Regions from separate parts of the Faecalibacterium sp. Marseille-Q3530 genome, predicted to be linked through region 2. Evidence: predicted binding sites of a transcription regulator. Region 2 holds the regulator's gene; the other holds the start of a gene.
What was found. The regulator HrcA, encoded in region 2, represses chaperone genes, less so after heat shock. The targets are predictions, from matches to a motif close to TGTTAGCACTCNNNNNNNNNGAGTGCTAACA.
Positions count from the first base shown of each region.

Region 1: groES (co-chaperone GroES) is a predicted target of HrcA. The motif match lies at 12,776-12,806, and genes of this name have one in related genera.

Region 1 is NZ_JAFREH010000001.1:260,940-276,450, reverse strand. Features, by position in the region: gene J3350_RS01175 (transglycosylase domain-containing protein) at 1-1,461, shown strand, start outside; gene J3350_RS01170 (ACT domain-containing protein) at 1,627-2,067, shown strand; gene J3350_RS01165 (homoserine dehydrogenase) at 2,098-3,333, shown strand; gene thrB (homoserine kinase) at 3,353-4,258, shown strand; gene J3350_RS01155 (aspartate kinase) at 4,317-5,513, shown strand; gene J3350_RS01150 (hydratase) at 5,617-7,893, shown strand; gene J3350_RS01145 (PHP domain-containing protein) at 7,969-8,814, shown strand; gene J3350_RS01140 (TIGR03905 family TSCPD domain-containing protein) at 8,862-9,122, shown strand; gene J3350_RS01135 (ATP-dependent Clp protease ATP-binding subunit) at 9,244-11,556, shown strand; gene J3350_RS01130 (diacylglycerol kinase family protein) at 11,642-12,637, shown strand; gene groES (co-chaperone GroES) at 12,884-13,171, shown strand; gene groL (chaperonin GroEL) at 13,222-14,865, shown strand; gene J3350_RS01115 (hypothetical protein) at 15,155-15,376, shown strand; gene J3350_RS01110 (SIR2 family protein) at 15,428-15,511, shown strand, end outside.
Region 2 is NZ_JAFREH010000003.1:119,952-135,462, forward strand. Features, by position in the region: gene J3350_RS04840 (GH25 family lysozyme) at 1-767, shown strand, start outside; gene dnaJ (molecular chaperone DnaJ) at 830-2,002, opposite strand; gene dnaK (molecular chaperone DnaK) at 2,259-4,088, opposite strand; gene J3350_RS04855 (nucleotide exchange factor GrpE) at 4,187-4,807, opposite strand; gene hrcA (heat-inducible transcriptional repressor HrcA) at 4,804-5,877, opposite strand; gene J3350_RS04865 (stage V sporulation T C-terminal domain-containing protein) at 6,063-6,605, opposite strand; gene J3350_RS04870 (diguanylate cyclase domain-containing protein) at 6,691-8,121, opposite strand; gene J3350_RS04875 (aminoacetone oxidase family FAD-binding enzyme) at 8,440-9,708, shown strand; gene J3350_RS04880 (sodium:alanine symporter family protein) at 9,768-11,273, opposite strand; gene J3350_RS04885 (hypothetical protein) at 11,652-12,569, shown strand; gene J3350_RS04890 (PLP-dependent aminotransferase family protein) at 12,476-13,918, opposite strand; gene J3350_RS04895 (ECF transporter S component) at 14,113-14,769, shown strand; gene J3350_RS04900 (putative RNA methyltransferase) at 14,854-15,511, opposite strand, start outside.

The DNA of each region.
Region 1 (15,511 bases), on a different contig from region 2:
GGCGTGGACGAAGCCACGGCCCAGAACATGCTCTACACCGGCGGCTACACCATCGAAGCCACCGTCAACCCCAAGATGCAGACCGCCATGGAGAATCTCATGCTCAACACCGACGATGCCTATTTCCCGGCAGGCTGGCATGAGGAAGAAGTCACCTCCATCTCGGACGACGATGTGCAGGTGATGAACGAGGACGGCACCCCCAAGACCCGCACCGGCGACGACGGCACGGTCTACTATTACCGCAATGTCCGCACCCAGGCGGCCATGGTCACCCTGGACTATGACGGCAATGTGCTGGCCATGGTGGGCGGTCTGGGCAAGAAGACCAAGAGCCTCTCCCTGAACCGTGCTTACAGCGTCACCCGGCAGACCGGTTCGACCATCAAGCCCATCGGCGCCTACGCTCTGGGCATCGAGTACGGCCTTGTCAACTGGTCCACCATGCTGAACAACTCGCCCCTCTACCTCAAGCAGGATATGGTCATCCGCGATGAGGAGTACTGCCGAAAGAACGGCCTGATGGGCATGTCCGACACCCAGCTGAAGGCCTACCCCAACGCATGGCGCAGCTGGCCCCGCAACTATGGCGGCAACTACGGCGACAACTCCGACCTGCCGCTGTGGAACGGTCTGGCCCGCTCGCTGAACACCATCGCCATCCGCGTGGGCGACCTGGTGGGCGCAAGCAACATCTTCAATTTCGTCTATAATACCTTGCAGCTGGACACGCTGGACCCCTCCAGCGACGTCGGCCTTGCCCAGATGGTCATGGGCAGCCAGACCCACGGCGTCACGCCCACGGCGCTGGCCGCAGCCTTCCAGATCTTCTACGACGGCCAGTACACCACCCCGCATCTGTACACCCGTGTGCTGGACCGTGACGGCAACATCTATCTGGAAAACAACTCCACCAGCTATCAGGCCCTGACCCCGCAGACGGCCTATGTCATGAACCGCCTGCTGAAGAACGTCCTGTACTCCAACGTCGGTACGGCCAGCGGCCGCTACCCCAACTCCAACGGCATGGAGTCCTTCGGCAAGACCGGTACGGCCAGCGACGAAAAGGATCTGTGGTTCGTGGGCGGCACCCCGTATTACGTCACCGCTGTGTGGTGGGGCTACGATGCGCCGTATGATATGACCAACACCCTGAGCAAGAATCAGGCCAAGACCCGCACCTGCGTCACGGCGTGGAAGGCCTATATGGAAGAGGTCCAGAAGAACCTGCCCTATAAGGCGTTCCCGGCGGCAGACGGCGTGGTGGAGCGCGCCTACTGCACCCAGAGCGGTCTGCTGGCAGGCCCCAACTGCCCCAGCCGCGCTACTGGTTATTACCGTGCGGACGACCTGCCCGATACCTGCAATTACTCCCACTCTTCGGGCGTGACGCAGGCGGCCCAGCCCGCAGCCGACCAGACCACCATCCCGGCGGACACTTCCGGTCTCGACACCGACTGAGCGCAAAACTCATACTTTTTCCCATGGGATGGGTGCCATTCCGGCAAGGCGATGCGCCACTTCACGCATCAAAACTGGACAATCTGACAAAAACACATCCGGCCTCTTGCAATGCAGGGGGCCGGATGTTATTATATTCTCTGCAAGAACACTTGTGTTTGTGAGGTGAACAAGTTGGAACGCCGCTTTTATCTGGTGGATGCACAGGTCCTGCCGGAAGTCTTCCTGAAGGTCGTCAAGGCCAAGGAGCTTCTGGCCAGCGGGGAGGCGCGCAGCATTTCGGCTGCGACCCGCAGCGTAGACCTGTCGCGCAGTGCTTTCTATAAATACAAAGACTGCATTTTTGACTCCGAAAACGGCCGCGAGGTCATCACCGTGATGGCCACCCTGCGGGACGAGACCGGTGCGCTGCAAAGTCTGCTGGCCGGCATCAGTGCCGCAGGAGCCAGCATCGTGACCATCAACCAGTCCACGCCGGAAAATGGCGCTGCGCTGGTGGCTGTCACCATCCGCACCGACACGATGCAGATGACCCCGGAGGAACTGACCGAAAAGCTCTCCCGACAGCGGATGGTCGTCGGTGTGCACTGTGGATACAATCTGTAAACAACTAAGAGAGAGGAACGAGGGTTTACCATGGCAAAGATCGCGATCTTAGGTTTTGGCACGGTTGGCAGCGGTGTGTACGAGGTGCTGTGCCGCAATGCAGCGGGTGTTTCCCGCCGGGCAGGGGAGCCCGTTGAGGTGAAGTACATCCTCGACCCCAAGGATTTCTCCGGCCACCCGGCCGCGCATCTCTTCATCAAGAACTTCGACACCATTCTGGAAGACCCGGAGATCAAGGTGGTGGTCGAGACCATCGGCGGCACCCGGTTCGCATACCCGTATGTGAAAGCCTGCCTGGAGAGCGGCCGCAGCGTCTGCACCTCCAACAAGGAGATGGTGGCCACCTACGGTGCCGAGCTGCTGGGTCTGGCCAAGGCGCACGATTGCGCTTTCCTGTTCGAGGCCTCGGTCGGCGGCGGCACCCCCATCATCACCCCGATGCACCAGTGCCTCGCGGCCAACGTCATCACTGAGGTGGAGGGCATCGTCAACGGCACCACCAACTTCATGCTGACCAAGATGATCCACGAGAATCTGGGCTTTGACGAGGCGCTGAAGATCGCACAGGAGCTTGGCTATGCCGAGACCAAAGACCCCGGCGACGATGTGGACGGCCGCGATGCCTGCCGCAAGATCGCCATCCTGTCCTCGCTGGTCTGCGGCCACCAGATCTACCCCCAGAACATCCCCACCCGCGGCATCCGCGAGATTACCATCGCTGATGTGGCGGCGGCGGAGAAACTGGGCTGCGTCATCAAGCTCATCGCCTGGATGAAGCGGGGCGGCGACGGCAGCGTGGCCGCAGGCGTGGAGCCCTGCCTGGTGCCCCGGTCGAACCAGCTGGCCGGCGTGGACGACGTCTTCAATGCCGTTCTGGTCAAGGGCGATATGCTGGGCGACGTCATCTTCTACGGCAAGGGCGCGGGCAAGCTGCCCACCGCCAGCGCCGTGGTGGCCGATGTGGTGGATGCCATCAAGGAAGGCTCCAAGGTCCACGACAGCCTGTTCTGGCAGCCTGCCGAGCCGGTGGAGGGGATGCTCACCGACCCCGCGCCCGCCGCATATTATGTGCGTGTGGCAGGCATTGCACCGGCTGTGGTGGAGGCCATCTACGGCACCGGAAAGGTCGTGGAGGAGCGGTTCGACGGCTGCTCGTACTTCGTGGAGAAGGCCGACGCCAGAGCGCTGGCCGAAGCAGCCCGGAAGGTGGAGGCCGTGGGCGGCAGCGTGAAGCTGCTGCTCAAGCGTCTGCCGGAGGAAGCATAAAAGGAAAGGTGCAGCCATCATGAAGATCAAAGTCTCTGTCCCGGCCACCAGCGCCAATGTCGGCTCCGGCTTCGATGCCCTGGGCCTGGCGGTGACCCTGTACAATACCGTGACCTTTGAAGAGAGCGAGAAGCTGGACATCTCGGCAGCGGATGGGACCCGCATCCCCCGCAACGAGTCCAACCTGGTCTACCGCTCGGCCAAGGGCCTGTTCGACAAGGTGGGGAAGAAGATCCCGCCGCTCCGCATCGTGCAGACCAACCCCATCCCCATGGCACGTGGTCTGGGCTCCTCGTCGGCCTGCATCATTGCGGGCCTGCTGGGGGCCAACCGGATGCTGGGCGATATCCTGAACACCCAGGAGCTGCTGACCCTGGCCACCAGCATCGAGGGCCACCCGGACAATGTGGCACCGGCCCTGCTCGGCGGCCTGACCAGCAGTGTCTACGAGGACGGCGTGGTCTACTCCGTCAAGCGGGATGTGGATCAGAGCCTCTGCTTCGCGGCCATCGTGCCGGACTACAAGCTCCTGACCGAGGCCGCCCGCGCAGCCCTGCCGAAGCAGGTCTCCCACAAGGATGCGGTCTACAACCTGTCGCGCGCAGCGCTGGTGCCTGCGGCCTTCTGTGAGGGCCGCCACGAGCTGCTGGCCATTGCAACGGAGGATAAGCTGCATCAGCCCTACCGGATGCCGCTGATGCCCGGCTCGAAGGAAGCCTTCGCGCTGGCAAAGCAGTGCGGGGCAAAGGCCGTGTATGTGTCCGGTGCCGGTTCCACCGTGATGGCGGTGGCCGAGCGCGCCGACGCAGAGGAATTTTACAAGGGCCTGGAGGCAGGCCTCGAACAGCTGGAAGGGCTGGACGGATGTGAAGCATTTACGCTGCTGCGCCTGGATGCAGATAATACCGGCGCAACCGTGGAATGATATTAGGCGTACGCCCTGCGCAGAAAAGCAGGGCAGAAGAAGAGGAGAGTGACAAACTATGGCGTTGATCGTACAGAAGTTCGGCGGTTCTTCCGTGAAGGACCGGGACCGTATTTTCAACGTGGCCCGCATCGTGGCCAATACCCACAACGCAGGCAATGACGTGGTGGTCGTGGTGTCCGCCCAGGGCGATACCACCGACGACCTGATCGCAAAAGCAGCGGAGATCACCCACAACCCCTCCGCACGTGAGATGGATATGCTGCTGGCAGCGGGTGAGGAGATCAGCATCTCGCTGCTGGCCATGGCCCTGAACGAGCTGGGCTGCCATGCCACCAGCCTGACCGGCTGGCAGGCAGGCTTCCGCACCGACCGTGCTTACACCAAGGCTCGCATCACCCGGCTGGAGACCGAGCGCATCTCCTCCGAGCTGGAGCGCAACCGCGTGGTCGTCGTGGCAGGCTTCCAGGGCCTGAACAAGCTGGATGACATCACCACCCTGGGCCGCGGCGGTTCCGACACCAGCGCCGTTGCCATCGCGGCGGCGCTTCATGCAGACCGCTGCCAGATCTTCACCGACGTGGAGGGCGTTTACACCGCCGACCCGCGCAAGGTGCGCAACACCCGCAAGCTGGAGGAGATCACCTTCGACGAGATGCTGGAGCTGGCCTCCCTCGGCGCACAGGTGCTCAACAACCGCAGCGTGGAGCTGGCCAAAAAGTATAACGTGGAGCTGGAAGTGCTTTCCAGCCTGAACCCGATTCCGGGTACGGTCGTCAAGGAGGTTACGAAAATGGAAGGTATGCTGATCAAGGGCGTCGCAAAGGACACCGACGTTGCTGTTATTACGATTCTGAATGTTCCCGATGAGCCGGGCACGAGCTTCAAGATCTTCGGCCTGCTGGCCCAGAAGAACATCAACGTGGATATCATCCTGCAGTCCACCGGCCGCGACGGCAAGAAGGATATCTCCTTCACCTGCTCCGAGGGCGAAGCAGACACCGCACTGCGTGTGCTGAAGGACAGCGGCAAGTTCCAGAACGCCACCTGTGACGAGACCTGCGCCAAGGTCTCCATCGTGGGCGCCGGTATGCAGAGCCACAGCGGCGTTGCTTCCAAGATGTTCGAGGCACTGTCGAACAACAACATCAACATCAAGATGATCTCCACCAGCGAGATCAAGATCTCCTGCATCATCGACCGCAACGACGCCGACAAGGCCGTCAGCGCCATCCACGAGATGCTGTTCGACTAAGAACCATCGGAAGTGCGGAGCCGCGGTGTAAGGGCTCCGGCTCCAGGGCGTCCGCAGGGAAAGGCGGGAAAAGCCCCGGTCTGATAGAGAGAGGCGAAGGAAAATGTTGGAATCCATCAAATGCAGCACGGGCGGCGCGTACTATGTGCGCGGCGCATGGGTCAACGCAGATGCAGACGCCCCGGCGGCACTGGCTGCGCAGGGTTTTGATGCCGCCGCTGTGGCGGATGCCCCCAAGGGCACCATGGCCTACGGCATCCTGACGGCACACAACACCAGCGGCGATGACCAGAACCTGAAAATCAAGTTCGACGCCATGGCCAGCCATGACATCACCTTTGTGGGCATCATCCAGACGGCCCGCGCATCGGGCCTGGAAAAGTTCCCCATCCCGTATGTGCTCACCAACTGCCACAACAGCCTGTGCGCCGTAGGCGGCACCATCAACGAGGACGACCACCGGTTCGGCCTGTCCGCAGCCAAAAAGTACGGCGGCATCTTCGTGCCGCCCCATCTGGCGGTCATCCACCAGTACATGCGCGAGCGGTTCGCGGGCTGCGGCAAGATGATCTTGGGTTCGGACTCCCACACCCGCTATGGTGCGCTGGGCACTATGGCCATCGGTGAGGGCGGCGGTGAGCTGGCAAAGCAGCTGCTGGGCCGCACCTACGATGTGGCCCGCCCCGGCGTGGTCGCCATCTATCTGACGGGTGCGCTGCCTGCGGGCTGCGGCCCCCACGATGTGGCCATTGCACTGGTGGGCGAGCTGTTCAAGAGCGGCTACGTCAAGAACAAGGTGATGGAATTTGTCGGCCCCGGCATCGCTTCGCTGCGGCAGGATACCCGCAACGCCATCGACGCCATGACCACCGAGACCACCTGCCTGTCCTCCATCTGGGAGACCGATGAAAAGACCCGGAACTTCCTCGCAGCCCACGGCCGGGCAGGGGACTACAAGCCCCTCAAGCCCGCAGACCTTGCGTACTATGACGGTGTGGTGCAGGTGGACCTGTCGAAGATTCGCCCGATGATCGCACTGCCCATGCACCCGTCCAATGCGTTCACCATCGAGGAACTGAACGCCAACCTGCACGACATCCTGCATGACTGCGAGGAAAATGTCCAGAAGCTCGTGGGCCGCAGGGACGTGAAGCTGGACCTGTGCAGCAAGATCGAGAACGGGAAACTGCGGGTGGATCAGGGCGTCATCGCGGGCTGCGCAGGCGGCCTGTTCGACAGCATCTATGAGGCTGCTTCCATCCTCAAGGGCCACACCGGCGGATGCGGCGACTATGCGCTCAGCGTTTACCCCGGCAGCCAGCCCATCATGATGGAGCTGACCCGCACCGGCGTCCTGACCGACCTGATGGCCAGTGGTGCCACCATCCGCACCGCGTTCTGCGGCCCCTGCTTCGGTGCCGGTGACGTGCCCGCCAACGGGGCACTGTCCATCCGCCATACCACCCGCAACTTCCCCAGCCGCGAGGGCTCCAAGCCCGGCAGCGGGCAGCTGGCCGGGGTGGCGCTGATGGATGCCCGCAGCATCGCGGCCACTACGGTCAACGGCGGCATCCTGACACCGGCCACTGAGATCGACTACGACCCTACCGTGCCGGAGTACCACTACGACCCGTCCAGCTACGAGACCAGAGTCTATCAGGGCTTCGGCCACGGCGATTACGACGCACTGCTCAAGTTCGGCCCAAACATCAAGGACTGGCCGGAGATCGCCCCGCTGGGCGAGAACCTGCTGCTCAAGGTGGCTTCCTATATCACCGACCCGGTGACCACCACCGATGAGCTCATCCCCTCCGGCGAGACTTCGTCCTACCGCTCCAACCCGCTGGGTCTGGCGGAGTTCACCCTCAGCCGCAAGGACCCCGCCTATGTGGGCCGCGCCAAGGCCGTGCAGGCCGAAGAAGCCGCCCGCCGCGCCGGGCAGGGGGATGCGGCCCTGCTGGAACAGATCCGCGCCGTGCCCGGCTGTGAGCAGCTGACCTGGGAGGATGTGCAGCTCTCGTCTACCATCTTCGCCGTCAAGCCCGGCGACGGTTCGGCCCGTGAGCAGGCGGCGTCCTGCCAGCGTGTGCTGGGGGCCGGGGCGAACATTGCGGTGGAATATGCCACCAAGCGCTACCGCTCCAACCTTATCAACTGGGGCATGCTGCCCTTCCAGCTGGCCGGGGCCACCCCGTTCGGGCTGGGGGACTACATCCTCATCCCCAACATCCGCGAGGCCCTCAAGGGCGACTTGCAGAACATCCCCGCCTATGTGCTGGGCGGGGCCGTCAAGCCGTTCACCCTGTATATGGCTCCGCTGACTGCGGACGAACGCCCGATCCTGGCCGACGGCTGCCTCATCAATTTCTATAAGCACTAAGTATTGATACGATGCCGAAAAAGCATTCGCCCTTTTGGGACGGGTGCTTTTTGGGCTTTCATGGGAGGAAACACAATGCCCGGCGATCTTCACAATCATTCCACCTGTTCGGACGGCTCCGTCCCCATCCAACGCCTGCCCCAGATGGCAGCGCGGGTGGGGCTGGACACCATGGCCATCTCCGACCACGACACGCTCCTGAGCGTCCGGTACTGTTACGAACACCCCACCCAGGACGGCGTCCGGCTCATCCCGGCCACTGAGCTGACCGGTTACGACTACGAGCGGCACCACCGGGTGCACCTGCTGACCTTCTGGCCCGACCCGGAAAGCCCGGAGCTCATCCGCCACTGCGACATCATGCGCCAGCGCCGGAACGAGTGCTGCCTGCAAAGTGCGCGGGAGATCGAGCAGATCTACCCGCAGTTCCGCACCGAGCAGGCGCTGGAATATGCAAAGGACAGCGGGGTGCTGTTCAAGAGCGGCATCATGCAGGCGCTGTGTGAGCTGGGTCTGGCCGAGGGCATCTACGGCGAGGAGTACCACCGGCTGTTCGGCTGGGAACCGCGCGGCATCGTGCTGCACTCGCCGGAGTATCCGCCGGTGCAGGAGGTGCTGGCCACGGCCAGAGCGGCGGGAGCCGTCGTGGTGTTTGCCCACCCGACCGTCTACAAGAGCATGCCGCTGCTGCGGGAGCTGGTCAAAGAGGGGATGGTGGACGGCATCGAGGTGGACCACCCCCGCAACAGCCCGGAAGACCGCGCCGAGTGCATCGCCCTGTGTGCGCAGTACGGCCTGATCCGCACCGGCGGCACAGATTTTCACGGCTCGAACCACAAGCACCCCCACCCGGTCGGCACCTGCACGACCCCGGACGACCAGATCGCCCGGATCGAAGCGCTTGCGCAGAAGCGGAAATAATAGTATAATAAAAACACCCAAATGTAAAAAGAGAGGATGTTTCCGATATGAGCAAATCGTTCGAGTTCCCCAATGTGGGCACCTGCTCCAAGCTGACCAAGATCGTCCTGAACGACGACCACACCATCGAGTCCATCGAGGTCGTTGGCGGCTGCAACGGCAACCTGAAGGGCATCAGCCGCCTGCTGAAGGGCATGAAGGCAGAGGACGCCATCGAGCGGATGGAGGGCACCACCTGCGGCCCCCGCCCCACCAGCTGCCCCGACCAGATCGCAAAGAACCTGAAAAAGGCGCTGGCAGAGCTGTAATCTGCCGTGTTCCAAAGGCCGAACTGCATGTTTTGTGCGGTTCGGCCTTTTTTGCTGATTTTTTCCGGCCCGATGGGGCTATACTTCTGCTGAGTCATATCAAACGACAGGGAGCAGGCAAATGAGCATTTGGGAAGCATTCGGCATGGGCAGATACAAGGGCTTTTCGCGGGAGGCGGGGCTGCTGCTGGACGAGGCAGTGGAGTTGGCGGGCGGCTTTGGCTGCAAAAAGGCAGATACCGGCCACCTTCTCCTCGCCATGCTCCAGACAGACCGGGGCGCGGCAGGGCGGTTCCTGGCCGGAAAGAACATCACCGAGCTGGCCGTCCGGCGGCAGCTGGCCGAGGACCGCCCCGGCCCGGTGCAGCATCTGGACCGCCGTGCGCTGGCACCGGACCTCCGCCGGGCCATGGATTATGCCCTCATCGGGGCGCAGAATGCCCACCAGCCCCGCGCTGAGCCGGAACACCTGCTCTGCGCTATGCTGGAGGATACCGACTGCGCTGCCGGGGTGCTGCTGGCATCGATGGGCGTCCAGCTGACGGATGCCGTGCGGGAGTGCCGCCAGCTTTCGGGGCAGTTCATCCTGCCCAGCCAGCCCCGCGCCTCGGCCATGCCGCGCGGGAGCCGCGCCAGCGACAAATACTGCCGCGACCTGACCCGCCGCGCCGCCGATGGCGAGCTGGACCCGGTGTTCTGCCGGGAAAAGGAACTGGACCGAATGGTGGAGATCCTGTGCCGCCGCCAGAAGAACAACCCCTGTTTGGTGGGGGAGCCGGGCGTGGGCAAAACGGCGCTGGCCGAAGGGCTGGCCCAGCGCATTGCAGCCCGCGAGGTGCCCCGGATGCTGCAGGGCCGCCGCCTGCTGGCGCTGGATATGGCCAGCCTTGTGGCGGGCACAAAATACCGCGGCGACTTTGAAGAGCGCTTCAAGAACCTGCTGGAAGAACTGGTGCGGGACGGCACGGCCATCCTGTTCGTGGACGAGTTCCACACCATTGTCGGGGCCGGTGCGGCGGAAGGTGCCATTGACGCGGCCAGCATCCTCAAACCGGTGCTGGCCCGCGGGGAGCTGCAGCTCATCGGTGCGACCACGAATCAGGAGTTCCGCACCCACATCCAGAAGGATGCCGCGCTGGAACGCCGCTTTGGCCGGGTGCAGATCGAAGAGCCTGCGCCGGAGCAGGCAGTGGCCATCCTCGAAGGGCTGGCCCCTCGCTACGAGCGCTACCACAATGTGCGCCTGCCGCTGGAGACCCTGCAGGAGGCCGTGGAGCTTTCGGTGCGGTATCTGCCGGGGCGGTGCCTGCCCGATAAGGCCATCGACCTGGTGGACGAGGCCTGTGCCGCCGCCCGCATCCGCGCCGAGCGGGAGGGCATCCGGGACCCGGAACTGACGCGGGAGGAGATCGCCCGCGTGGTGGCGCAGGCCAGCGGCGTCCCCGCCGAGCGGGTGGGGGAGAAGGAGCGGGAGCGGCTCGACCGGCTGGAAGAGCGCCTCAACGCGGAGATCGTCGGCCAGCAGAAAGCGGTGGCGGCGGTGGCCGGTGCCATTCGGCGCAGCCGCACCGGGCTGGGGGAGCCGGGGCGGCCCATCGGAGCGCTGCTCTTCCTGGGGCCGACCGGTGTGGGGAAGACGGCCCTCGCCAAGGCGCTGGCCCGCAGCTGGTTCGGCAGTGAGAAAGCCCTGCTCAAGTTCGATATGTCGGAATATCAGGAGCAGCACACCACGGCCCGACTGCTGGGTGCGCCGCCGGGCTATCTCGGCCACGATGAGGGCGGGCAGCTGACCGAGGCCGTCCGCCGCCGTCCTTACAGCGTCGTGCTGTTTGACGAGATCGAAAAGGCACACCCGGACATCCAGAACATCCTGCTGCAAATTCTGGAGGACGGCCAGCTCACCGATGCCATGGGCCGCAAGGCGGATTTCCGCAACACCATCGTGCTGCTGACGTCCAATCTGGGCGCGCGCTTTCTGGCGGGGCAGAACGCGCCGCTGGGCTTTGCAGCGGGCAGCGAGGCCGTGTTCGAAAAGCAGTCGGCACAGGCCATTGAAGAGGCGAAAAAGTGGTTCCGGCCGGAGCTGGTCGGGCGGCTGGATGAGCTGATCGTCTTCCGCCCGCTGGCCGAGGACAGCCTGTGTGCCATCGCCGAAAAGCTGCTGGGCCAGCTGGAAGAGCGGGCAGCCCACAGCGGCTATCAGCTGAGCCATACGTCCCGCGTAGGCCCGGCACTGGCAGCGCGGGCGCGTTCGCCCTATGGGGCACGCGAACTGCGGCGGCAGGTGGACCGCGCCGTCGAACAGGCCCTGGCCGACCAGATCGCCGCCGGTGCCGCCCACACCGGCCAGCACTGGACGGCCGACTGCACAGCCGATGGGCAGGTGACGCTGCTCCAAACGGAAACAGCAGCCGTGGGGCAGACCACCGGCTGACGATCCGCTGCTCTGCCGAAAGACCCCCTTGAAACTCCTGCGATTTCTGTTATCATAGAGGTAATCGAAATTGCAGGAGGACGCCATGCGCACCTTATTTTTACTGAACCCCGCTGCGGGCAAGCAGGACTGTACGTCCCAGCTCATTCCGCAGATCGAAGCCGCTGCCCGGCGGGCGGGCCTTGCCCCGGAAGAGGTCACGATCCACGTCACAGAATACGCCGGGCACGCGCGGAAACTGGCCCGCGCAGCAGCACAGCAGGCCGCAGCGGAGAGTGTGCCCCTCCGCATCTATACCGCCGGAGGCGACGGCACCTTTATGGAGGCGATGACCGGGGTGCAGGGCATCCCCGGTGCGGCGGTCGGATGCCTGCCCTACGGCAGCGGCAACGACTTTCTGCGCACTTACGGCACAAAGGAAGAGTTTGCAGACCTGGACGCGCAGCTGGCAGGCGGGGAAGTGACCATCGACCTGCTCCAGACGAACCTGGGTCTGTCCGCCACCATCTGCGCGGCGGGCCTGGACGCTCAGGTGGCTTATGGGATCCCGAAGTTCCGGCGCATCCCGCTGTGCGGCGGAGAGGCGGCGTATCTGCTCTCCATCGTGGAGCAGCTGTGCGGCCGCATCGGCCGGACGCTGACCTTCACCATCGACGAGGAAACCCTGACCGTGGACTGCCTGATGTGCGCCATCTGCAACGGCAAGGCGTATGGCGGCGGCTTCCTGGCCGGGCCGGAGGCAGTGCCCGACGACGGCTGGCTGGATGTCTTCATCGTCCGCAAGGTCGGGCGGCTGACCATTGCCAAGCTGCTGAGCATGTACAAAAACGGACGCCACTTCGTGAATGGCCAGCTGACTGAGGCGGCAAAACCGTATTTCATCTACCGCCGCGCAAAGCGTGTGTCGCTCCGCCCGGCCGACGGGCGCGGGCCCATCGTGGCCACGGCGGACGGCGAGTGCGCCCCCTGCGGCGAAGTGACGGCCTCGCTTCAGCCGCTGGCAGGCCGCATCCTGCTGCCGAAGCCTGCCTATGAGCGGTTCTGTGCAGCGCGCAGCACACCGGCCGATGTGACAGAATGACTGCAAAGATCCCTGTGCGGAATGGACTTCCGCACAGGGATTTTTACGTGGTGCGGAGGGATTTTGAAATCGTCATAAATATTTAACAAAAAAAGTTCCGAAACCTCTTGATTTTTGCGGGCAAGATGAGTACAATACACTTAGCACTCAGAGAAAAGGAGTGCTAAACAACCGGAAGCCGGTAAACCAGAGCCTCCGGGCACAACGATGTTTTCATTTTATTTTTATAATAGGAGGGCAAGAACTATGAAGATCATTCCTCTTGCAGACCGTGTTGTTATCAAGACTGTTGAGGTCGAGGAGACCACCAAGGGCGGCCTCATCCTGACTGGCAGCGCCAAAGAAAAGCCCCAGGTGTGCGAGGTCATCGCAGTCGGCCCCGGCGGCGTCGTGGACGGCAAGGAAGTCAAGATGACCGTGAAGGTCGGCGACAAGGTCCTCACCAGCAAGTATTCCGGCACCGAAGTGAAGGTGGATGGCGAGGAGTGCACCATCGTCCGTCAGGGCGATATCCTGGCCGTTGTGGAAGACTGAGTTTCCCCCTCTACTGTAAGAAATTGAGCTTTTGAAGGAGCGATTGGATTATGGCTAAACAGATCAAGCAGGGCGAGGACGCCCGCAAGGCACTGTGCGCTGGCATTGACACGCTGGCAAATACGGTAAAGATCACCCTGGGCCCCAAGGGCCGCAACGTGGTGCTGAGCAAGAAGTTCGGTGCCCCCGTCATCACCAACGACGGTGTGACCATCGCCAAGGAGATCGAGCTGAAGGACGAGTTCGAGAACATGGGCGCACAGCTGGTGCGTGAGGTCGCAACCAAGACCAACGACGCAGCAGGCGACGGCACCACCACCGCAACCGTTCTGGCACAGGCAATGGTCACCGAGGGTATGAAGAACGTCACTGCCGGTGCAAACCCGATGGACATCCGCCGCGGCATGAGCAAGGCAGTCAACACCGCCGTTGAGACCATCAAGGCCCACAGCCAGAAGGTCAAGGATGCCAACGACATCGCACGTGTCGGCACCATTTCTGCAGGTGACCCGGAGATCGGCCGCCTGATCGCAGAGGCAATGGAAAAGGTCACTTCCGACGGCGTCATCACCATCGAGGAGAACAAGACCACCGCTGAGACCTACAACGAGATCGTCGAAGGCATGCAGTTCGACCGCGGCTATCTGACCCCGTATATGGTCACCGATACCGACAAGATGGTCGCCGACCTGGACAACGCCGCCATCCTCATCACCGATAAGAAGATCAGCGTCATTCAGGATCTGGTCCCCCTGCTGGAGCAGGTCATGCAGAACGGCATGAAGCTGCTGATCGTGGCTGAGGACATCGAGGGCGAGGCTCTGTCCACCCTGATCGTCAACCGCCTGCGCGGCACCCTGAACGTCTGCGCCGTCAAGGCCCCCGGCTTCGGCGACCGCCGCAAGGAGATGCTGCAGGATATTGCGACCCTGACCGGCGGCACCGTCGTGTCCGCTGATCTGGGCTATGAGCTGAAGGACGCAACCGTCCAGATGCTGGGCCATGCCCGCCAGGTCAAGGTCACCAAGGAGAACACCACCATCGTTGGCGGTGCAGGTGATAAGGACGCCATCGCAGCCCGCATCGCACAGATCCGCAACCAGATCGAGGCTGCGACCAGCGACTTTGACCGCGAGAAGCTGCAGGAGCGTCTGGCAAAGCTGGCCGGCGGCGTGGCCGTCATCAAGGTCGGCGCTGCGACCGAGGTCGAGATGAAGGACAAGAAGCTCCGCATCGAGGACGCTCTGAACGCTACCAAGGCAGCCGTTCAGGAAGGCGTCGTTGCCGGCGGCGGCACCGCTCCCATCAATGCCATCCCCGCTGTCCGTGCGCTGTGCGAGACGCTGGAAGGCGACGAGCGCACCGGCGCAAAGATCGTCCTGAAGGCTCTGGAAGCACCTCTGCGCCAGATCGCAAAGAACGCCGGTCTGGAAGGCAGTGTCATCATCGACAAGATCGTCTCTGCCAACAAGCCCAACTACGGCTTCGATGCACAGAACGAGGTCTTCGTGGACGACATGATCGCTGCTGGCATCGTCGACCCGACCAAGGTCACCCGCTCCGCTCTGGAGAACGCAGCATCCGTCGCCGAGATGGTGCTGACCACCGAGAGCCTGGTCGCTGATCTGCCCGAACCCCCGGCTGCTCCCGCAGCTGCCGGCGGCGACATGGGCGGTATGGGCGGCATGTACTAATAACTGCCTGAAAACCGCATGAATCCTTGATTTTTGGAGCGCGCAAAAGCGGATTTACGCCAAACTTACGCCACTTACGCCAAAAATCAAAGCGCATGATAGGGTAACAAAATCGGCACTCGCTGAAAAGCGGGTGCCGATTTTTTGTGTCTAGGGGATTTGAAGACTCATGAAACCCACTGATGGATTCTGCGAGCGGCAGACTGTCAGCGGCTTTATTGTTGACGAAAAACAAAGGTAGGGATACAATAATAAAAAAGAATGTAAAACCGGAAGGGAGCGCGCCGCCATGGAAAACCAGAGAGACTTCTGCACAGAATGCCGCAGAGAAACGAGCTACACCTTGAAGAAAATCAAAATCAACCAGACCATCCGGGAAAAGGAGTGTACTTTTGAAATCACGGTAGCATTCTGCAACGAGTGCGGCGGCGAGATGGGCGTTCCCGGATTGATGGATTACAACATAAAAGAAATTGAAGAGCAATACCGTAATTCAAACATGCCACAATGATTGGAGCGTTATAGTGGCTAGATTGTGAAAAACAAAATGGAGGTTATCTTGATGAGCGCAACTGCTAAACATTATCTTGAGCTTATTAGCCAGCATTTACAGGAACACCATGCGGCTCTTTTTGTTGGGTCGGGA
Region 2 (15,511 bases):
CCTCCACCTCCACACCTGCTGCACCTGCACCGCGCCCCACCTACTCCGGCTGGCGGACCGTGAACGGCAAGACCTATTATTATGAGCAAAACACCACCAACCCCGTCACCGGCATCCGCTCCATCGACAACAAGCTCTATTACTTTGATGCCAACGGCGTCCAGCAGAACGCCACCTTTGGCATCGACGTCTCCAAATACCAGTCCAGCATCAACTTTGAGCAGGCCAAGCAGGCCGGCGTCGAGTTCGTCATCATCCGCATCGGCTACCGCGGCTACGGTTCCGGCACGCTGGTGCAGGACCCCAAGTTCGAAGAGCATTTCACCAATGCCCGGAACGCCGGTCTGCGGGTGGGCGTCTACTGCTTCACCCAGGCCGTCAATGAGAACGAAGCCCGCGAGGAAGCGCAGGCCTGCGTGTATGTGCTGAACGGCCGCCAGCTGGACTACCCCATCTACTTTGACACCGAGGCTTCCGGTTCCGGCTCCGGCCGTGCCGATGGTCTGGGGGTGGAGGACCGCACCAAGTGCGCGGTCGCCTTCTGCGAAGAGGTTAAGGCTCTGGGCTATCAGCCCGGCGTCTACGCCTCCACCACCTGGTTCCGCAAGCGCCTGGACATGAGCCGGCTGACCCAGTACAACATCTGGAATGCCCACTACAACGTCGCCAGCAGCCCCATCGCCTGCAACATGTGGCAGGGCAGCTGCACCGCCCGCATCCCCGGCTACGGCGGCCAGATCGACGTGAACATCAGCTACATGGGCTGAGTTCGGAAGACACAAAAGACCCTCCCGGAACATTTCCGGGAGGGTCTTTCTGTTTCTGGTGATCAGTTGAACAGGTCTTTCAGCTTTTTGAAGAAGCCCTTGCGCTTTTCGTAGTTTTCTTCTTTCAGGGTGCCCTCGAATTTCTTCAGGGCGTCGCGCTGGGCCTTGTTCAGCTTCTTGGGGATCTCGACCTCGCACTTGACGTACATGTCACCCCGGCCACGGCCGTTCAGATACTGGATGCCCTTCCCGCGCAGGCGGAAGGTAGTCCCGCTCTGGGTGCCTTCGGGGACGGTGTACTCCACCTTGCCGTCAATGGACGGCACGGTGATCTCGTCGCCGAGGACGGCCTGGCTGTAGGTGATGGGCACCGTGACCCAGACGTCGTAGCCATCGCGCTGGAACACCTCGCTGGGCCGCACCGTGACCATCACGATGACGTCGCCTGCGGGGCCGCCGTTGGCACCGGCATCGCCCATGCCGCGCAGTGCAAAGCTCTGATCGTCGTCGATGCCCATGGGGATGGATACCTCCAGCGTCTTCCGGGTGGCCGTCTTGCCGGAACCGTGGCAGACCTTGCAGGGGTTCTTGACCAGCTTGCCCTTGCCGCCGCAGCGGGAGCAGGGCTGCTGGGTCTGCATCACGCCAAAGGGTGTGCGCTGCTGGCGGATGACATAGCCGCGGCCGCCGCAGTCGGGGCAGGTCTCCGGGCTGGAGCCTGCCGCACAGCCGGAGCCATGGCACTCCGTGCACTCCTGCTGGCGGGTGATGGTGATGTTCTTCTTGCAGCCGTGGACGGCCTCGTCAAACGACAGGGTGATCCGGACACGGATGTCCTGGCCCTTGCGGGGGGCGTTGGGGTTGGCCTGGCGGGACGATGCACCGCCAAAGCCGCCGAACCCGCCGCCGAAGATATCGCCAAAGATGTCGCCCAGATCGACGCCATCGCCGCCGAACCCGCCAAAGCCGCCTGCACCGCCGCCGTTCTGGGCTGCGTAGCTGGGGTCAACGCCTGCAAAACCATACTGGTCGTACATCTGGCGTTTCTTCGGGTCCGAAAGCACCTCGTTGGCTTCGTTGACTTCCTTGAATTTTTCCTCGGCGTCCTTATCGCCGGGGTTGTAGTCCGGGTGGTACTTCATTGCCAGCTTGCGGTAGGCCTTTTTGATCTCCGCATCCGTGGCCGATTTGGATACCCCCAGCACTTCGTAGTAATCACGCTTTTCCTGTGCCATATCCACTCACCTCTCGTATCGTAGCAACCTCCCCCTGACAGCAGCGCGCTCCCGTTTCCCACAGCGGGAAACATCCAGCAATCTGCGCAATGCTGGCCGACCTGCCAAGGGCTCCCCGGCTGGGGAGCTGGCGAGTGTCAGCGAGACTGAGAGGTTTAACCCACAAAGGCCGCTCCGGCAAAACCGGAGCGGCTTTTGCTTATATCTCAGCGCACATCCGCCGGTTTGGCCGGACATGTGCTGCCTGTATCAAAACTTAGACTTCCTTGAAGTCTGCATCGACGACGCCGTCGTCATTGGGCTTCTGCTGGTTGGCTGCACCGGCATCGGGGCCCGGCTGTGCGCCTGCGGCCTGCTGTGCGGCAGCAGCTGCCTGATACATCTTCTCAAAGACGTGGCTCAGCGCGTCCTGCTTTGCCTTGATGTCGTCGATGGAGCCGGACTGCACAGCGGTCTTCAGGTCGGCCAGCTTTGCCTCGGCCTCGCTCTTGACGTCTGCGGGCATCTTGTCGCCGTTCTCCTTCAGCATCTTCTCGGTCTGGAAGACCATCTGGTCGGCACCGTTGCGGATATCGACCTCTTCGCGCTTCTTCTTATCGTCTGCTGCGAACTGCTCTGCTTCCTTGACGGCCTTGTCGATGTCGTCCTTGGACATGTTGGTGGAAGCCGTGATGGTAATGTTCTGCTCCTTGCCGGTGCCCAGGTCCTTTGCGCTGACCTTCACGATGCCGTTTGCATCGATATCGAAGGTGACTTCGATCTGAGGCACACCACGGGGAGCCGGAGCAATGCCATCCAGGTGGAAGACACCCAGGCTCTTGTTGTCGCGTGCGAACTCACGCTCGCCCTGCAGAACGTTGATCTCGACCGAGGGCTGGTTATCAGCAGCGGTGGAGAAGACCTGGCTCTTGTGGGTGGGGATGGTGGTGTTGCGCTCGATGATCTTGGTGCAGACGCCGCCCAGGGTCTCAATGCCCAGGCTCAGCGGGGTGACATCCAGCAGCAGCAGACCCTTGACGTCGCCCTGCAGGACGCCGCCCTGAATGGCTGCACCGACTGCCACGCACTCGTCGGGGTTGATGCCCTTGAAGGGCTCGCAGTTCAGTTCCTTCTTCACGGCGTCGTAGACGGCGGGGATACGGGTCGAACCACCGACCATCAGGACCTTCTTCAGGTCAGAAGCGCGCAGGCCTGCATCCTGCAGAGCCTTGCGGACAGGGGTCATGGTGCGGTCGACCAGATCTGCGGTCAGCTCGTTGAACTTTGCGCGGGTCAGGGTCATATCCAGATGCTTGGGGCCGGTCGCATCGGCGGTGATGGAGGGCAGGGTGATCTGGGGGCTCATTGCGCTGGACAGCTCGATCTTTGCCTTCTCAGCAGCTTCCTTCAGGCGCTGAGCAGCCATCTTGTCCTTGCGCAGGTCGATGCCGTTCTCGGTCTGGAAGGCGTCTGCCATCCAGTCGATGATGCGCTGGTCGAAGTCATCGCCGCCCAGGTGGGTATCGCCGTTGGTGGCCAGAACTTCGGTGACGCCGTCGCCCATCTCGATGATGGAGACATCGAAGGTGCCGCCGCCCAGGTCGTAGACCATGATCTTCTGGTCGTCTTCCTTATCGATGCCGTAGGCCAGAGAAGCAGCGGTCGGCTCGTTGATGATACGCTTGACATTCAGGCCGGCAATGGTGCCTGCGTCCTTGGTGGCCTGACGCTGGCTGTCGTTGAAGTATGCGGGGACGGTGATGACTGCCTCGGTGACAGGCTCACCCAGATAAGCCTCGGCGTCTGCCTTCAGCTTCTGCAGGATCATAGCGCTGACCTGCTGGGGGGTGTACTCCTTGCCGTTCAGGGTGACCTTGTGGTCGGTGCCCATCTGGCGCTTGATGGAAGAAACGGTGTTCTCCGGGTTGGTGATGGCCTGACGCTTTGCGACCTGGCCGACCAGACGGTCGCCGGTCTTGGTGAAGCCGACAACGGACGGGGTGGTGCGGGCACCCTCAGAGTTTGCGATGACGACGGGTTCGCCGCCCTCCATAACAGCCACACAGCTGTTGGTGGTGCCAAGGTCGATACCAATGATCTTACTCATAATGAAAGCTCCTCTCAAATCAGAACGTATTTGTTTATATGATGCTCAAAGTGGATAAGCGGATGTTTATTTGAAAACCCTTGCGGGTCTTTGCGAAGTTACTCGGCCACCACAACGGTCGCATGGCGGACGATCTTGTCGCCCAGCTTGTAGCCCTTCTGGTAGACGGTGACCACCGTGCCGCTCTCCTGGCCCTCTTCGGCGGGGACCTGCTGCACGGCGTTCATGAAATTGGGGTCGAACGGCTTGCCCAGGGATTCGATCTCCTCCACATGGAGGATATCCAGTGCCTTGGCCGCTTTGTCCAGCGTCATGGTCACACCCTTTTTGTAATTCTCGTCGGTGGTGGGGGCGTTGGCCGCCATCTCCAGCGTATCAAGGATGGGGATGATCTGGTTGACCGCAAAGGAGATGCCATCGTTGAACTTCTGGTCAGCTTCGCGGGCGGTGCGCTTGCGGTAGTTGTCGTACTCGGCAGCCATCCGCAGCAACTTTTCTTTGGTCTGGGCCGCTTCCTGCTCGGCTGCTTCCAGCTTTGCCTTTGCAGCTTCCAGGTCGCGGTTTTTCTTGAACCAGCCGTCCTTCTTCGCATCCTTGGGTTCCGCTGTCTCGGATGCGGGTGCAGCCTGTTCAGCGGCTGCTTCGGGTGCGGCCTGCTCAGCGGTCTTTGGCTCTGCGGCGGGTTCCGCCTGCGGGGTCTTCTTGGTTTCTTCGCTCATTCCAGGTCCTCCTTATAGATCACAGTCCGCCGGGGTGCGGCTGCCTGCGGGGTATCTTTTCGTTTGCCGCTCATGCCTTCGCCGAGCTGGTCGGCAAAGGTGTGGAGCAGAGGCATCAGCTTTGGGAAGGGCATCCGGGTCGGCCCGATGAGTGCCACCGAGCCCCACAGCCCACCGCCGACCAGATAACGGTCGCTGACGATACACAGGCCGGGGATCTGCGGCTCAATGTCCTCGCCCAGCAGGATGCTCTCGCTCTGCTCTGTGGGCGGGGCGATGAGCCGGGCGGCCGCTTCCTCATCGCTCAGCAGGCTGAGGATGGAACCGACCTTGCCTTCCAGCTGGGGCCAGTCGAGCAGGTACTGCTCGCCGCCCAGATAGACATGCGGTTTGGTGGAATCCTGCAGGATGGCCGCTGCCGCCGACACCACCGGCACCAGCTCCGGGCTGATCTGGCCGCACAGCTCTGCAAGGAGCCGGGGCGAAAGATCCATGGGAGCCACGAATGTCAGGTTCCGGTTGAGCAGGGCGGCCAGCGCCGCAGCATCCTCACGCGAGAGGCCGGTGCGCACCCGCGCCACGCGGGTCCGGACGTAGCCGGCCGTGGTCACCGCCAGCACTGCCGCCGCGCTGCGGCCCACCTGCACCACCTCATAATGGGCGATGCAGAGGTCCTCGGCACAGGGGGTGCTGATGGCTGCGGTGCAGCCGCTGATCTGGGCCAGCGCCCGTGCGGCACCCTGGGCGAGCTTTTCAGGCTCGTGGTCCAGGCTGGCGAACACGGCGTCCACCCGTGCGCGGGTCACGCGGTCCAGCGGCTGGTCATCCGTCAGCAGATTGTCCAGATAATAACGGTAGCCCTTGGCACTGGGCACACGGCCCGCGCTGGTGTGGGGCTGCTCCAGCAGACCCAGCTTGGTCAGCGCCGCCATCTCGTTGCGCAGCGTCGCACTGGAAACTGCCATGTCAAAGTAGTTCGCCAGCACACTGCTGCCCACAGGCTCCCCTTCGAGACCATACAGCGCCACGATCGCCTGCAAGACTCGCTGCTTGCGTGCATCCATCGTCATAGCGCCTGCCTCCTTCGTTTGCTTTTTGTTCTTTAGCACTCTGTCTTCCTGAGTGCTAAGACCATTATATCCAATTTTTCCGCGCTGTCAATAGGTTCGCAGAAAAGTTTTGAAAGATTCACAAATTGGTCATAAGAAAATGGCCCACGCCGAGGCGCAGGCCGTTTGTTTCTATTATAAGGTATTCACTCTTCCATCTGCTTTGCCAGAAACGCCGCCGCCACAGCTGCGGCCTTCTCCTGCGCGGCATCCGGCTGTGCCGCCCGGTCCTCGGTCAGAAAGCCCACGGCACCGGTCACATCCCCCGCCGCGATGATGGGGCAGACGCAGAGCAGAGCGCGCTGCGCCCCTTCGCAGGGCAGGAGGGCCTTTTCCGGGTCGCCGCTGCTGGCGTAGAGCTTCCGGCTGTCCATCAGCTTTTCCAGCGGCTGGCTGACGCTGCGGTCCACAAGGTCCCGCCGCCCGGCACCGGACGCCGCCAGGATGCGGTCCCGGTCACAGACGAAGGCCGTCAGTGCGAAGCTCTTGCTCAGCGCATCCACATACTGCGTCGTCACGCTGCTCAGCTCCCCCACCGGCGAATACTTCTTGAAGATGACCTCGCCGTCGCCGGTCGTGAAGATCTCCAGCGGGTCTCCCCGGCGGATGCGCTGGGTGCGGCGGATCTCCTTGGGGATGACGACCCTCCCCAGCTCATCAATGCGGCGGACGATCCCGGTTGCTTTCATAACACATTCTCCCTTTCTCGGTTCCACGTTTCCTTGGTTCCCAGATTTCGTTTCCTGTGGTTATTTTGTGGTAGAGAAAGGAGAATTATTCAAGCGCGAAGCTCTGCCTGCGGGAGCTTCCCTGTTTTTGCTTGTCCTCATACATCCGGTGGTCTGCCAGGATGCGGATGTCGCGGACGACGGCCCGGTCGGCCGGGTAGCAGGCCGAACCGCAGCTGGTGCCAATGCAGATGGTCCGGCCGTCCAGCACATAGGGCTGCCGGATGACCGATTTGATGGTCTCGATCCGCTGGGCGCACCCGTCTGCATCGACTTCGCCGTTCACGATCAGGGCAAACTCATCGCCGCCGATGCGGAACGCAAAGTCGCTGCTCCGCACACAGCTCCGCAGCCGGTCGGCCACGGCCCGGAGCAGCTGGTCGCCCACATCGTGGCCGTAGGTGTCGTTGACCGGCTTGAACCGGTCCAGATCCAGATAGAACAGAGCAAAGGGCTGGCGCGCCTCTTCCTTCTGCTTCAGGGTGCTGTTGAAGCACCGCTCGTTGAACAGGCCGGTCAGGCCGTCGGTGTTGGCCAGCCCCTCCAGTTTCCGGCGTTCCAGCGCTTCGCTGCGGAGGGCGTTTTCTTTTTCTTCCATTTCCAGTGCCGCATCCAGCTTGACCGACCGCACCATCGCCACGGCCACGCTGCCCATCAAAAAAAGCAGCAGCAGGATGGTGACCTTCTGGATCTTCCGCATCCCGGCATCGACGACATCGCGCTCCACGATGCCCACGATGGTCAGGTCCTGAAAGCCCACCGGCTGATAGACCAGATAATAGCCCTTGCCGCCGTACCGATACCCAGTGCTGCCGCTGCCGCCGCTGCGCACGTTCTCCCGCATGGCGGCAAAGCCGTCGGCATCGACCTTGGCATTTTTCTCCAGATAATCGAACAGGTTCGTCATCCGGGATTCGATCTCACTCTTCGGCTCCTCGGACAGCATCACGCTGCCGTCCGGGTAGATGATGTAGCAGTCGCTCTGACCGTTGTAGGCATGGCCGCCGATCATCTCTTCCAGCGTTGCATTGTTGTAGCTGACGGCAATGCAGGTATAGGTCACACCAGAGACCTCGACCGGCCGGATGGGCACGGTGAACACGACCCGGCGCTCACCCGTGCCTATGACATAGCTGCTCACGCTGGACCGGCCGGTCGCATACGTCGCCGCAAACGCGCCCCACAGTTCCTGCGCCTCTCCGCTCTCTCCGGTGGCTTTCAGATACTGGCTGGACTCGTTGAACAGGTACAGCTCACTGTACCGCCAGGTCGTTTTTTCGCGGTTGAAGTGGCGCAGACTGGCCCGGATGGCCGTTTCGTCTGCCTCCTCCTGCAAGCTGTTGCCCCACTCGCTCAGCACGTTCCAGTTGCGCTGCGCGAACATGGTAAACGTCTTGTTCACCTGCTCGTAGGTCTCCAGCAGGTTTTGGGTGCTCTCCCGATAGAACTGGCGCTGCACATATACCAGATAGCCCACAATGTTGAAAAGGCACACCACCACCAGGAGCGTAAGCGCAGCGGCTCGCCGTCTGCTTCTCTCTATCCTATAATCCCATGACATATTCATCGTACCCCCGATTTTTTTCGAGAGAAGTTAAAATTTCTTAGCCGCATCTTTGCTGCATCGCTTCAAATCTACCAGATTCTTCCTCTTCTGTCAATGCTCTTCCATAGTTTTTCCCGTTTGAACTCTGGCCGTTTTTTCCGGTTTATGCTATACTGGGTCTGTTCTTCAGGCCCTGCGCCGCGCGGGAGGGTTCCGGCGGCTTTTTCTCTTTTCAGAAAGGATCGTTTCATGCAACAGATCGTGATCTTAGGCGGCGGTGCAGCCGGGATGGCGGCGGCGCTGGCCGCAGCACAGGCGGCCCCCGCCGGGGCAGTGCGCGTCACCGTGCTGGACCGCAACCCCCGCTGCGGCAAAAAGCTGCTGGCCACCGGCAACGGCCGGTGCAACCTCAGCAACACCGGCATCGCGCCGGCGTGCTATTTCACCGCAGACCCAAAGGCGCTGGCCCCGCTGCTGAACGCCGTGAACACCGCCGCGCCGCTGGAATGGTTCCGGGCGCTGGGGCTTTACACCCGCACCGACGAAGCCGGGCGGGTCTACCCGTATTCCAATCAGGCGGCGGACGTCCTCGCCCTGCTGGAGGGCCACATGGCCCGGCTGGGGGTGGAGGTGCGCACCGGCTGCACCGTCAACACCCTGAGCCAGAACCGGAACGGCTACGCTGTCCTCTTCGACAGTGCCGAGCGCAGCAACGAAACGCTCCATGCCGATGCCGTCATCTGCGCCATGGGCGGCAATGCAGGCCCGCAGTTCGGCACCGATGGCTTTGGCACCCGCTTTGCCGCCCAGTGCGGCGGAAAGCTGGAATCGCTCTACCCCTGCCTGACCGCCTTGCAGACGGCCCGGCCCAACAAAGCGCTGGCCGGCATCCGGGTCAAGGCCCGCGCCGCGCTGCTCGACCTGGACCGCCACACCCTGCTGGCCGAAGAGACGGGTGAGGTGCAGTTCACCGACTACGGCCTGTCCGGCATCTGCATCATGCAACTGTCCGGCCTGCTGGCCCCCCGGCGCGGCCCGAAGCGCCCCGCTGTGGAGCTGGACCTCTTCCCCGCGCTGGACGAGGCCGCGCTGACGGCTCTGTTCTCCGGGCGGGTGCCCCTGCTGCCGGGCCGGACGCCCGCTGATTTCTGGACGGGGCTGCTCAACCCCAAACTGGGCCGCGCCCTCTGGGCAGCGGCCCGCCTGCCGGACACACCGCTGGACACCCTGCCCGATGCCGCCTGGCAGGTGCTGGCCAACACGGCCAAGCACTGGCTCTTCGAAGACCTGACCCCCTGCGGCTGGAAACAGGCCCAGACCACCGGCGGCGGCCTGAGCCTGACCGAGCTGGAGCCCAGCTTCCAGTTCAAGGGCTGTCCGGGGCTGTACTTCGTGGGCGAAACGCTGGACTGCGCCGGGACGTGCGGCGGCTTCAACCTGCACTGGGCCTTCGGCAGCGGCATCACTGCCGGGCGGGACGCCGTGCGCACCCTGCGCCGCCCGCACAAAAAGAGATGACAAGACCCGGCCCTCTCCTGCACATCTGCCGGAGAGGGCCGGGTCTTTTTGCGTTCTTTTTATTCGTTTGCGGCTTTGTCCAGCGTGGCTTCCTCCGCTTCTTCCTCCTTCTGGTACTCCGCAAAGGCCGACCACATGGGTTCGACCCGCTTGCCGTGGAACTTGCGGTCCACATAGTTCCGGGTGATGGCCGCGACCGTTCCCGACAGGCTCAGCACACCGATCAGGTTCGGCAGCATCATCAGGCCGTTGAAGGTATCGGACAGGTCCCACGCGAGGTCGAGCTTCATCGTCGCACCCACCAGCACCATGGCCACGAAGACCACCTGATAGCCCATGCTGGCCTTGGTGCCGAACAGATATTCAAAGGCTTTGGTGCCGTAGTGGCTCCAGCCCAGCACCGTGGAATAGGCGAACAGCAGAATGGATACCGCGATGAACTTGGGGCCAAAACTGCCGAACACGGTGGAGAAGGCTTCGCCCACCAGCGCAGAGCCCTGCACCTCGGTGAGCATCCGGCCGGTGTTCAGGTCCACGAAGCCGGACGTCAGGATGACCAGCGCCGTCAGGGTGCAGACCACGATGGTATCGGCAAAGACCTCAAAAATGCCCCACATGCCCTGCTGCACCGGCTCCTTGACGTTGGAGGACGCGTGCACCATGACCGACGAGCCGAGGCCCGCCTCGTTGGAGAATGCGCCGCGCTTGAAGCCCCAGGTGATGGCGCGGGACACACCGTAGCCCAGCACACCGCCGCCCGCCGCCTGCATGGCGAAAGCGCCTTTGAAGATGGCCGCGAATGCAGCCGGGATCGCCGTGACATGGGTCAGCACGACCGTCAGCGCACCCAGGATGTAGAACAGCGCCATCAGCGGAACGACCTTTTCCGTCACGGCCGCCACACGCTTCAAGCCGCCCAGGATGACCAGCGCGGACAGCACCGCCAGCAGGATGCCGGTGAGGAGATTCGGCACCTGGAAGGCCGCATTCATGTTGCCCGCAATGGAGTTGATCTGGCTCATGTTGCCAATGCCAAAGGAGGCCAGCACACAGAAGCAGGCGAACAGCACCGCCAGCACCCGGCCCAGCTTTTTGCAGCCCTTCTTGCTGCCCAGACCGTCGGCCAGGTAGTACATCGCGCCGCCGGACCACTCGCCGTCGGCGTTCTTGCGGCGGTAAAAGATGCCCAGAACGTTTTCCGAGTAGTTGGTCATCATGCCCAGGATGGCCATGGCCCACATCCAGAAGATGGCACCCGGCCCGCCGCTGAGGATGGCCGTTGCTACGCCCACGATGTTGCCGGTGCCGATGGTCGCCGCCAGCGCGGTGCACAGGCTCTGGAACTGGCTGATGGCCTTATCGTTCTTTTCGGTATGGGCCGTGATGTCCCGGTCGGTGAAGATGGCACCGATGGTGTTCCGCAGCCAGTACCGGAAATGCCCGAACTGGAAAAAACCGGTGCGCACCGACATCACAAAGCCGGTGCCGAACAGCAGTGCCAGCCCCACCGGCCCCCAGACGATGCCGTTGACAACTCCATTCACGCTCGTAATGGTCTCTAACATGATCGTTCCCCCTCTGCAAAACAAAAAGCGGACAGAACGCCAAAGGCTCTGCCCGCAAAACGCAGCTTCCCGCACAGGGGTCTCCTGCTGCTGACAGACACACCCCTTTGTGCGCAACAGACGGCGGCTCCGCCGTCTCCCCTCATTCTGTTCCCGTGTGATGCACAGTTCCGCTTGTCTGTGCGTGATAGAAGAACTGTATCATAGTTCCCCGCCGCTGGCAAGCTTTTTGTTTCAATTTATTCTGAGGTTTCATCTTTGATGCAAAGTGGATGAATTTTATTTTCGTATGACTTTTCCGCACAGCCCGCGTTTTTTGTATAATCCGCAGGCGGCGGGGCCATCCTTTCCGTAACACCGGCAAAGGAGGCGTCAGGAATGCACAAAGGCGGATGGAAGCCGTTCTGGGCCGCACTGGGGGCGGCGCTTCTGGTGCTGCTGCCGCTGGTGGGCGGCACCGTCCTGCTCACCCGGCAGATGCTGCGCCAGCAATGGCTGATGCAGACTGCCGAGCCACAGCGGGGCGTACCCATCGACCTGCCCAAAGCCGACGACCGGATGACACTGCTGCTCTGCACCGCCGGGGAGCAGCCCGGCTTCGTGCTGTTCTACCTGAACGCGCCCCAGAACGCCGCCCATCTGCTGGCCGTGCCGGGGCAGCTGACGGTGCCGTTCGGCGGCGGCGAAGCCTCGCTGGCCCAGTGCTATGCAGCAGCCGGCCCGGCGCGGTGCCGTCAAGCCCTGCTGGAAACGCTGGCCCTGCCGGAGGATACCCTGTATCTGGCCCTCTCGCCCGCCGTGCTCGAAACGCTGGCAGCGCGGTATGGGGCCGTGCGGGTCAGCCTTTCGGGCGCACTGACCGCCGAGGAGCTGGACGCCCTCGGCCAGAGTTCCAGCGTCCAGACCTTCCGCGCACGGGAAGCATCGGATCTTCTGACCGGGCTGGACGCCGACGGCCTTTTACCGCCCAGCCGCCGGGCCGCAGCCCGCGCCGCCGTGTGGGACGCCTTTTTCCGCCAGAACTTCGAGCTGCTGCCCTCCACCCTGCCGGAGGCCCTGCGCAGCCAGAGTTCCGCCCTGCTGACCGACTTTGCAGCCCAGGACTACACCCTGCTTGGCGACATCCTCGAATTTCTCGTGAACCGCGCGGCGGTGTTCCAGTCGGACGCCCTGCCCGGCGCGTGGGACCGCAAGGCGGGCACTTACACCGTCACCGAGGCGTCCCGCGCAGCGGTGCAGACCTTCCTCAACGTCTCCCCCACCGAGGGGCAGGCGTCGTCCGCCAGCGAGCCGTAGCCCAGCACCAGTGTGCCCGCAAGGCCGCGGGCGCTGCCGGTCAGGTCGTAGTCGCTCAACAGGCTCAGCCGGACGCCCTCGGCCTCGGCAGCGGCCCGGAGTGCCGCATCCGGCGGGGCATCCCGGAGCGCCGCCAGCAGATGCAGACCGGTGTGCAGGCCGGAAAAACGAAGTTCTCCCGGCGCGAAGGCTGCATTCAGCGCCCGGACCAGCGCATCCCGCCGGGCCTTGTAGGCCACCCGCTCCCGCGCCAGATGCCGGGTGAAATATCCCTCGTTGATGAACCGGGCCAGCGTCTGCTGCTCGAACCGGCTGACCGGGCTGGAATAGAGCCGGTACGCTGCCCGCCACGCCGGGAGCAGCTGGATTGGGAGCACCATATAGGCGATGCGGATGCTGGGGGCCAGACTGCGGGAGCAGGTGGAAAGGTAGACCACCGGGCCGTCGGCCCCTGCCATGCCCTGCAGGCTGGGCAGCGGGCGGGTGTCGAAGCGGAACTCGGAGTCGTAGTCGTCCTCAATGATGTAGCGCTCCCCCGGCCTGCGGGAGGCCCAGTGGAGCAGCTCGGCCCGGCGTCCGGCGGGCATGGTGGCCCCGGTGGGGAACTGGTGGCTGGGGGTCACATAGCAGACCGCCGCACCGGAGCGGGACAGCGCCTCGATGGACAGGCCGTCCGCATCCACGGGCAGGCAGCAGCAGGAGACGCCGTTGTTCTCCAGCACCCGCCGGGCGCGGGGGTAGCCGGGGTTCTCCACCGCCGCCGGGCCGGGCAGCAGCGGGGCCAGCAGGCCCAGCAGATATTCCAGACCCGCCCCCACGACGACCTGCTCCGCCCGGCACTGCACGCCCCGGTATTCTTCCAGATAATCCGCCAGCGCCTGCCGCAGCTCGATGTCCCCCTGCGCGTCGCCGTGGGTCAGCAGTTCGGGCGAGGAGTAGAGCAGCTCCTTCTGGAGCCGTGCCCAGGTGCGGAACGGGAAGAGGGCCGGATCCACCCCCCGCGTGGAGAGGTCATACCGCACCGGCTGCACCGGCGGTCCCGCCTCCGGCTGAGGCAGGAGCGCGGCGGGCGGCGGCGCGGCCGGGCGGATGGGCAGGGCCAGATATTCCTGTACATAAAAGCCGCTGCGCTCCCGCGATTCCAGATATCCTTCCGCCGCAAGCAGCTGGTAGGCCGCATCCACGGTGTTCACCGAGACGGACAGCTCCGCCGCCATCCGCCGCTTGCCGGGCATCCGGGTGCCCGCCGGGATGGCCCCGGTGCGCATCTCCTCGGCCAGGCTCTCATAGAGCTGTTCGTACAGCGGCACCGCCGAGGCTGCATCCAGTGCTGTCGTCAAATGGAACACAAAACCCCTCCTCTTTTTGGGCATTCCCTCAAACTGACCCCATAAAAAAACTATATTCTGGGTATTTTCACAGGGCCAGTTTTGCGTATAATAGGAGCATACCCGCTGTACACCCAAATGTCAAGTAGTTTTATGGGTAAATTGGAACATTTCGGTCTCCTGGCAGGTCTTTGTGAAAATTGGAGGGAATCATCATGTCAACCACCGCAATGTGGCTGCTGCTGGCAGTCGTTGTCATTGTCATTGTCTTTGCAAGTGTGCTGTACAAGCGCACCTTTACCGTCCACGAGCTGGCGCTCACCGGCGTCATGGCCGCGCTGAGTCTGGTAGCCTATCTGTTCTTCCGGGTTCCGTTCTACGGCGGCTCCTCGTTCCATCTGGGCAACACCTTCACCGCGCTGACCGCCCTGCTGCTGGACGGCGTGTCCGGCGGTCTGGCCGGTGCCATCGGTCTGGCTCTGGCCGACATCCTGGCCGGTGATCCGGGCTATGCCGTCACCACCTTCGTGCTGAAGTTCCTCATCGGCATCACCTGCGGCGCGGTGGCCCACAAGGTGTTCAAGCTCCGCGACCTCGACCGCCACAGCTCCGGCTATCTGGTCAAGGTCATCGTGGCTGCCGGTTCCGGCCTGCTGCTGAACGTCTTCACCGACCCGTTCCTCGGCTACTTCCGCAACGTTTACATCTTCGGTCAGGAGTACACCGTAGCCCAGGCCCTGACCAAGATCGCCGGCGGCGTCACCTTCGTGAACAGCGTGGCTTCCACCGTCTGCGTCGTCCTGCTCTACCTTGCACTGCGCCCGGCCCTCGACCGCGCCGGTCTGCTGCCCAAGGGAGAGAAGAAGAACTAAGCCTTTCCCCTGCCTCTCCACAGGTCTCTACACAAAAGCCCGCCCCCGGTGCCGCACATCTGCGCAGCACCGGGGGCGGGTCGTTTATTGCTCTTTTTCAAATACGAGGAAGCGGAACGCGATGTCGGTGGTCAGCTCCGGCAGGGCGGCCAGACGGGCCGCGCCGTCGCGGGGCGTTTTCCAGTAGTAGGGCGTCATGGCGAAGAGCGCTTCCAGCTGGGCGGCGGGCACCGTGATGGTCCCGGAGACTTCCCGCTCCCCGATGGGGCGGAAGCCTTCATACGCCACCTGCTGCACCGGGTTTTTGTAGGGCGTCTCGTAGAGGACGGCCTTCATCTGGTACAGATGCTCCGCGCCGGGCACGACGTAGAGCATCCGCCCGCCGGGGCGCAGCACCCGCAAAAACTCCTCCCGCGCAAAGGGCGAGAAACAGTTCAGCAGCAGGTCGGCCCATCCGGTGCGGACCGGCTGGGCAAAGCTGGATGCCACCGCATAGCGGGCCGTGGGCAGTGCCTTCGCCGCCAGCCGGACTGCCGGTTTGGCGATATCGAACCCCGCCAGCTCCAGCGGCTGCCCGGCCGCATCAAACTGCCGGGCGATGCAGCGGTCGTACCAGCCCTCGCCGCAGCCTGCATCCAGCAGGTGCAGCGGGGCCTCCGGCCCGGCCGGGAGACCGTATTCCAGACACAGCTCCCCCACCGCCTGCCCAAAGATGCCATAGTATCCGGCATTCAGAAAGGCG